2 regions of the Pseudomonas sp. MAG733B genome follow, and region 2 is predicted to be linked to the other one. Evidence: riboswitches for the same ligand, from Rfam matches in the RefSeq annotation. Region 2 holds a riboswitch; the other holds the start of a gene.
What was found. Region 2 has a riboswitch for cobalamin ahead of cobW (cobalamin biosynthesis protein CobW). Riboswitches for the same ligand answer to the same signal wherever they lie in the genome.

Region 1 (3,840 bases), 1.4 Mb from region 2:
GCCTATCTGGAGCATGCGCTGCGGTTGCTGCGGGTCGGTGGGCTGGCAGTGTTCGATAACACGCTGTGGAGCGGGCGGGTGCTGGAGGACAATCCAGAGAGCGCGGACACTCGCGCGATCCAGGCGCTCAATCGAGCGTTGAAGGATGATGCGCGGGTGGATCTGTCATTGTTACCGTTGGGGGATGGCCTGACGCTTTGTCGTAAGCGCTGAATGCCGACCCTGTGGGAGCGAGCAAACTCGATCCCACAGGGTATGCGGTTTGCAGTTATTTAGTTGCGGACACCCGCCACACCTTATTCCCCACATCATCCGCCACCAGCAAATCCCCCTGCTGATCAATCACCACGCCCACCGGCCGGCCCATGGCTTTTTCATCTTCATTGAGGAAACCAGTGAGCACGTCCAACGGTTGCCCAACCGGTTTGCCGGCGCTGAAGGGTACGAAAATCACTTTGTAGCCACTGTGCGGCTTGCGGTTCCAGGAGCCGTGCTGGCCGATGAATGCGCCTTCCTTAAACTGAGCGGGTAACGTGTTGCCTTCGGCAAACGTCAGGCCCAGTGATGCGGTATGTGGCCCGACTGCGTAGTCCGGCGCAATCGCCTTGGCCACCAGGTCCAGGTTTTGCGGTTCGACGCGCACGTCGACATGCTGGCCGTAGTAGCTGAACGGCCAGCCATAGAACCCGCCGTCCTTGACTGAGGTGATGTAGTCCGGCACCAGGTCGCTGCCGATCTCATCGCGCTCGTTTACCGCTGTCCACAACGCGCCGCTTTGCGGTTCCCAGGCCATGCCGTTGGGGTTGCGCAAGCCTGAGGCGAAGATCCGGTGGTTGCCGGTGGCGCGATCCACTTCCCAGATCGCCGCGCGTCCTTCTTCCTGATCCATGCCGTTCTCGCCGACGTTGCTGTTCGAGCCAACCGTGACGTACAGCTTGCTGCCGTCCTGGCTGGCGATGACGTTTTTGGTCCAGTGGTGATTCAGCGTTCCGCCCGGCAGGTCGACGACTTTGATCGGCTGCGACTTGATGGCCGTGTCGCCGGTTTCATAGTGGAAACGCAGCAGTCGATCGGTATCGGCAACGTACAGGTCATTGCCGACCAGGGTCATGCCGAAGGGTGAATTGAGGTTTTCCAGGAACACCGTGCGCGTTTCGGCGATGCCGTCGTGGTTGGTGTCGCGCAGCAGCGTGATGCGGTTCGGGCTCGGTACGTCCGCGCCGGCGCGGCCCATGACTTTCTTGGTGATCCAGCCCTTGATGCCTTTGTTGTCATCGGGTTTGGGCGGCGCGTTGGTTTCGGCGACCAGTACGTCGCCATTGGGCAACACGTATAACCAGCGCGGATGATCGAGGTCCTCGGCAAACGCGGCGACTTGCGTGCCGCTGGCGGCCACAGGTTTTGCGCCGTCCGGCCAGCCTATCGCCGGGGCGATGTTCATCGTCGGGAACAGGGTTTTATTGGGTTCGGGCAACTTGGGCGACGGGCCGGTGCCGTCGGAGACTTGCAGGCTGGAGGTTTCACCGCAAGCGGCGAGCCCTCCGGCGAGAGCGACAACGAATACGAGCTGAGACGTGCGCATTGCTGATCTTCCCTATGAGTGCCTTGATTTAATCATAGAGAAGCATGGACGCAGGATGGTTCAACCTTCAGCTGCGCGCTTCCTTGAACAGAACGGCGATACCAGGGTGATAGTGACCCGCTTCGTTGCGCAATTTGCGATAGGCGTAGGGGAAATACCAGGCCACGGCGCAGGTGTGCTCTTTTTGCAGGTCATCGACCATGTCCTGGAGTTCTTCCGGGGTAGCGCCATGCTGGAGTTTTTGCGGTGCGACGAACAGGCAGCCGAGTTTCAGGTCGCTGGCGTAGCTGATGCGCTTGGCATCGCTGGTGATGTCATGCAGCGCCTGGGTCAGGTTCAGGCTGTTGACCCGTGGCCAGCGTTGCGTGGCCTGCAGCCAGGCGCGTGTTTCGGGGGTGGCGATGAACAGGTCGGCGCGAGCATTGCGCTCGCCTTCTTCGAGCTGTTTGCGGGTGGGCGATTGCTGCAGGGTGATCATCTCGGCCATCCACGCGGCGGAGGAAAGCAGGCCGAGGTTGGCCTTTTCGTCGAGCCAGTAGGGCGTTTCGTTATCGCCGCGCACGGCGTTGTAGCGGTCGATACAGTCAAACCAGCGCTCCAGCACCGGGCGCAGGAATTCGAGCTTCGGATTGCTGATGATCATGCCTTGCATGGGGCTCACCCTTGTTATTGTGTTGTGAGGTTGTGGCTCTTTGATATCACTGCTCGGAGTGTGGCACAAGATTGACGTCAAATTGCTGATCGGCGGCAGTTATTCGCTTTCGCGCCCCGTCTTCAATTGACGCTCCACCCCCAACCCTCTAACCTTCGCGGCTTGTTTCAGGTGCTCTGTGGCTTGGGTCGACAGAGTGAAACAGGGAAGTCGGTGAGTGGTCGCTTCGATATATGAAGCCTCGCGATCCCGGCGCTGCCCCCGCAACGGTAAATGAGTGAAAACTGCGTTTTGCGCCACTGTGTCGACTGTCGACATGGGAAGGCACGCAGTCCGGCCAACGCCGCTCATGAGCCCGGAGACCGGCCTGATCCATCCAAGCGGCATCACGGTGGGCGATGCCAGGCTTCTTGCCATCTATTCTTGTGCCTGCCCGCCGTTATTCCTGCCTCAACGGAGAGCTCCCCCATGACTGATACCCCTGATCGTGACGAACGTCATCTGGCGCGCATGCTGCGCAAAAAAGCCGTGATCGACGAACGCATCGCCAATTCCCCGAACGAATGCGGCCTGCTGCTGGTGCTGACCGGCAACGGCAAAGGCAAGAGCAGCTCGGCGTTCGGCATGCTCGCTCGCGCCATGGGCCACGGCATGCAGTGCGGCGTGGTGCAGTTCATCAAGGGCCGCAACAGCACGGGCGAAGAACTGTTCTTCCGACGCTTCCCGGAGCAGGTGCGTTTTCATGTGATGGGCGAGGGCTTTACCTGGGAAACTCAGGATCGCCAACGCGACATCGCTGCCGCTCAAGCCGCCTGGGCCGTGTCGCAGGAACTGCTGCGCGATCCGTCCATCGGCCTGGTGGTGCTGGATGAGTTGAACATCGCCCTGAAGCACGGCTACCTCGATCTCGATCAAGTACTCAGCGATTTGCAGGCGCGCCCGCCGATGCAGCACGTGGTGGTCACCGGTCGCGGCGCCAAGCCGGAGATGATGGAACTGGCTGACACCGTCACCGAGATGGGCATGATCAAGCACGCCTTCCAGGCCGGTATCAAAGCGCAAAAAGGCGTCGAGCTGTGAATACTATTTTATGAAAAACAGTCGACACTGCCCGGCAGTACTGATTGCCGCGCCGGCCTCCGGTCAGGGCAAGACCACCGTCACCGCCGCGCTCGCCCGTTTGCATCGTAATCAGGGGCGCAAGGTGCGCGTGTTCAAATGCGGCCCGGACTTTCTCGACCCGATGATCCTCGAGCGCGCCAGCGGTGCGCCGGTCTATCAACTGGACATGTGGATGGTCGGCGAGCAGGAAAGTCGTCGCCTGTTGTGGGAAGCGGCGGGCGAAGCCGATCTGATTCTGATCGAAGGCGTGATGGGGCTGTTCGACGGCACGCCGTCCAGCGCTGATCTGGCGCGACACTTCGGTGTGCCGGTGCTCGGCGTGATCGACGGCACGGCCATGGCCCAGACCTTTGGCGCATTGGCCTTGGGGCTGGCGCGTTATCAGCCGGACTTGCCGTTTGCCGGTGTCCTGGCCAACCGCGTCGGCACCCTGCGTCATGCACAGTTGCTCGAAGGCAGCCTGACTGAAGGTCTGCGTTGGTAC
Region 2 (3,840 bases):
TCAGTTGAGGCTGATAACCGGCCAGTTGTTCGCTGCTGAAATACATCAGCGGCAGCGCCAGTTGTTCAGCCAACTCGATCAGCGCCGGTTCATCACGCTTCAAGTCGATACTGGCCAGGGCCTTGATTTGATGCAGCCCGATTTGATGCGCTTGTAACGCCTGATCCAGCAGCGCCCGCAACGTATTGAGGGGGCAGCCGCGCTGGCAGCCCAGGCCGACCACCAAGGTCGGCGCTGCGCTGACATCAGTCATGCGTGGTATTGACCATCGCTTTTGCGGCGGAACAACCAGGCGCTGATCAGGCCCAGGGCCAGCCAGAACGCCACGTTGGTCAGCTGCGAAGCGATTTTGAATTGGGCTTCCAGTGCTTCCGGCGCGAGCATCGAATGCACTTCCGGTTGCGGTGCGCCAATCACATGAGGAACGGCGATGATTGCTGCGCCAAGGATTTTCATCAGCCAGTGGCGGCTGAACACGATCAGGGCGATGCCGACAGCGGTGGACGCGGCAGTGCCGATCCACCAGATCTGTCGTTGTGCCAGATCGGCGGCAGCGGTGCCTGGCAGTTCAGGCGGCAGGCCGAGGGTTGGCGCCAGTACGAAGGTCGCGTAACCGGCCAGGCCCCAGAGCAGGCCCTGAGAAGTTTTGGTCGGTGCGCGCAGGGTGTAGAGGCCAGCGAGCATCAGGGCGAAACCGACAGCCACCACCAGATTGCCGCCAGTGGTCGACAGCACGCGCTGCCAGCCGTCTTCCGGCTCCCAGGCTTCGGCATCGTGGGTGTGAGCGGCGACAGCGCCCTCGGCGTGGGTATGTTCGTGGACTTCAAGAGCGGCCGGTTCGGATTTCTCGTAGGTTTCGGCCTGCAAAATCAGCGGGGAGACCCAGAAGCTTTGCAGCAGGGTGAGCAGCAGGGCGGCGAGCAGCCCGGTGAAACCTGCGGTTTGCGCAATACGCTTGATCATGTCGGCAGGTCTCAATGGCACGGGAATGCAGAGCTGTGGCGGGTATCGTGCGCGGCGTTGTGCACCGCTTCGATGTGCGAGAAACCGGCGAAATACACCAGGCACGCGCCAAGGATCGACGCACAAACGGCGGCGGTCAGGCGTTGAGTCAAGGTTGTGGTGGCGCTGGAAGAGCTGCTGTGGCCGGTGCTGCTGATGATCGACATGGCGTTTCCCTCTGGTCTGTCAGCGGGGAATCAAAAGCGCATGCAGAGCCTCCGCACGACCGGGCGCGCAGAGATTCGAACAGCGCCCGCCCACCGCGGGTTTGTCATTCAGTGATTGTGTTTTCACTTTGTGTTGCGGGCCGGTCTCCGGGCTCACGAGGGGCGCAGGCGTCTGCCTGATCCTGCAAGCATCACCTTCCCATGCCTGATCGGCACAGTGGATTCGACGCTTCGCTCGCTTACCGTTGCGGGGGCAGCACCGGACTGACATGGCTTTGAGTAAAGCACATGATTCACCGGTTTCCCGTTTCACCCTGTGAAGGGCACCCGTAACAAGGCGTGTAGGAGAGCATGGGCGAGGGTTGGACGTCAATTGGCAAGGGTTCTCGTTTGAGCTTCTGTGGCGAGGGAGCTTGCTCCCGCTCGAGCGCGAAGCGGTCGCAATCGGATTCATGTGTTCTTCCTGTAGAAACGCGGCGCTCGGTTTCACGACGGCTTCGCCGCCGAGCGGGAGCAAGCTCCCTCGCCACAGATGATCGCATTCTCCGCTTGAACATTGACCCGCCCCAATACCATGCGTAGCCTTGCGCTTTCGAGGTTCTTCGGCGTTTGTCGAAGCTAAGAAGGGAACGCGGTCAATGCCGCGGCTGCCCCCGCAACTGTGAACGGTGATGTTCGCTGCCACGCCACTGCACGCTCAACCCTTGAGCCCGCGGGAAGGCGCAGCAAACGCCAGTCAAGCGACTGGCACACCGTCAGCCAGGAGACCTGCCTCGATACAGATTCTCACTACAACCGGGCGGGGTGATCCGGTGGCGAACGCTTCCGGCGCGCATGTGCGTTGCCGGTACTCGTCCCGTATGCCCGCCACCTTGCCAAAGGGCATCCGATGAAAACACTGGCCAAACTCCCCGTCACCATCGTTACCGGCTTCCTCGGCTCGGGCAAAACCACCTTGCTGCGGCACATGCTCGACAACGCTCAGGGCCGCCGCATCGCGGTGATCGTCAACGAGTTCGGCGAGCTGGGCATCGACGGTGAAATCCTCAAGCAGTGCTCCATCGGTTGCACCGAAGAAGAGGCCAATGGCCGCGTCTATGAACTGGCCAACGGCTGCCTGTGCTGCACCGTCCAGGAAGAATTCTTCCCGGTAATGCGCGAACTGGTCGCCCGTCGTGGCGATCTCGACCACATCTTGATCGAAACATCCGGTTTGGCTCTGCCGAAACCGCTGGTGCAAGCCTTCCAGTGGCCGGAAATCCGCAGTGCCTGCACCGTCGACGCAGTCATCACCGTGGTCGACAGCCCGGCCGTGGCCGCCGGCACTTTCGCCGCGTTCCCGGATCAGGTCGATGCCCAGCGCAAACTTGATCCGAACCTGGACCACGAATCGCCGCTGCACGAATTGTTCGCCGACCAACTGTCCAGCGCCGACCTGGTGATCCTCAACAAGGCCGACCTGATCAGCCCGGAAGACCTGGCCCGCGTGCGCCTGGAAGTGGCTGAAGAATTGCCGCCAGCGGTGAAAGTCATCGAAGCCAGCAGCGGTCGCCTGCCACTGGACGTGCTGATCGGCCTTGGCGCCGGTTCCGAAGAGCACATCGACAGCCGTCACAGTCACCACGATCACCACCACGACGGTGATGACGATCACGATGACCACGACCACGATGCTTTCGATTCGATCTCCATCGAACTGCCGCAAGCCGACGAAAGCCTGCTGATGGACGCGTTGACCCAACTGGTGGTGCAGCACGGCATCCTGCGCGTGAAAGGTTTCGCCGCCATCCCGAACAAGCCGATGCGTCTGCTGATCCAGGGCGTGGGTACGCGTTTCGACAAACACTTCGACCGTCAGTGGGGCGCCGAAGAGTCGCGCGTCACCCGTCTGGTGTTGATCGGCCAGGCACTGGACGCGGCACTGCTCGAAGCGCAATTGCGCGCTGCGCTCAGCGTGTAAACCATGCACCTGCTCAGGACCCAGCCCGGCGGTTTCGTGTCGGATGACAACATCGCCGACCTTGGCCAAACCCCTGCCGAGCTGGTGATCCTGTGCAGCGGCGATTCCAGCCTGGCGCTGCTCGCCGAAGCGGCACAGCAGTTGCCCGACGATTACCCGAGCGTGCGTCTGGCCAATCCGATGCAGGTGCAGAACCATGCCTCGGTCGATCTCTATGTCGATGAGGTCTTGCGTCACGCCAAGGTCATTCTGATTTCGCTGCACGGCGGCATTGCCTATTGGCGCTATGGCGTCGAGCGGTTGGTGGAGTTGTCGCAACGGGGCGTGCAACTGATTCTGGTGCCGGGCGATGACCGTCCCGACCCGGAACTCAGTGACTTGAGCACCGTCGGCGTCGATGATCGCGACCGGCTCTGGCAGTATCTGCGTCAAGGCGGCATGGGCAACGCTCTGGATTTCTTCCGCTGTCTGGCCAACCGTTGCCTGGCGCGGGATTACGCTTGGACCGAGCCGCAAACCCTGCCACGCACGGCGATTTACCATCCCCATAAAAGCCCCGCAACACTGCAGGATTGGCAAGCCGACTGGCAGGCCGGTCAGCCGGTGGCGGCGGTATTGTTTTACCGCTCGCACTTGCAGGCGGCGAATACCGGATTCATCGATGTTTTCTGCCAGCGCTTGCAAGCGGCGGGGTTGAACCCGTTGCCGATC

Region 1: it holds a riboswitch for cobalamin, as region 2 does, so the genes downstream of both, cobO (cob(I)yrinic acid a,c-diamide adenosyltransferase) here and cobW (cobalamin biosynthesis protein CobW) in region 2, are expected to answer to the same signal.

What each region holds. Positions count from the first base shown of each region.
Region 1 covers NZ_CP145732.1:5,450,255-5,454,094, reverse strand. The annotation lists gene V6Z53_RS24845 (class I SAM-dependent methyltransferase) at 1-213, shown strand, start outside; gene V6Z53_RS24840 (sorbosone dehydrogenase family protein) at 269-1,582, opposite strand; gene V6Z53_RS24835 (hypothetical protein) at 1,650-2,234, opposite strand; cobalamin riboswitch at 2,387-2,620, shown strand; gene cobO (cob(I)yrinic acid a,c-diamide adenosyltransferase) at 2,703-3,314, shown strand; gene V6Z53_RS24825 (cobyrinate a,c-diamide synthase) at 3,325-3,840, shown strand, end outside.
Region 2 covers NZ_CP145732.1:4,062,145-4,065,984, reverse strand. The annotation lists gene V6Z53_RS18585 (cobalamin biosynthesis protein) at 1-253, opposite strand, end outside; gene V6Z53_RS18580 (CbtA family protein) at 250-963, opposite strand; gene V6Z53_RS18575 (CbtB-domain containing protein) at 975-1,169, opposite strand; cobalamin riboswitch at 1,290-1,515, opposite strand; cobalamin riboswitch at 1,748-1,960, shown strand; gene cobW (cobalamin biosynthesis protein CobW) at 2,059-3,129, shown strand; gene cobN (cobaltochelatase subunit CobN) at 3,133-3,840, shown strand, end outside.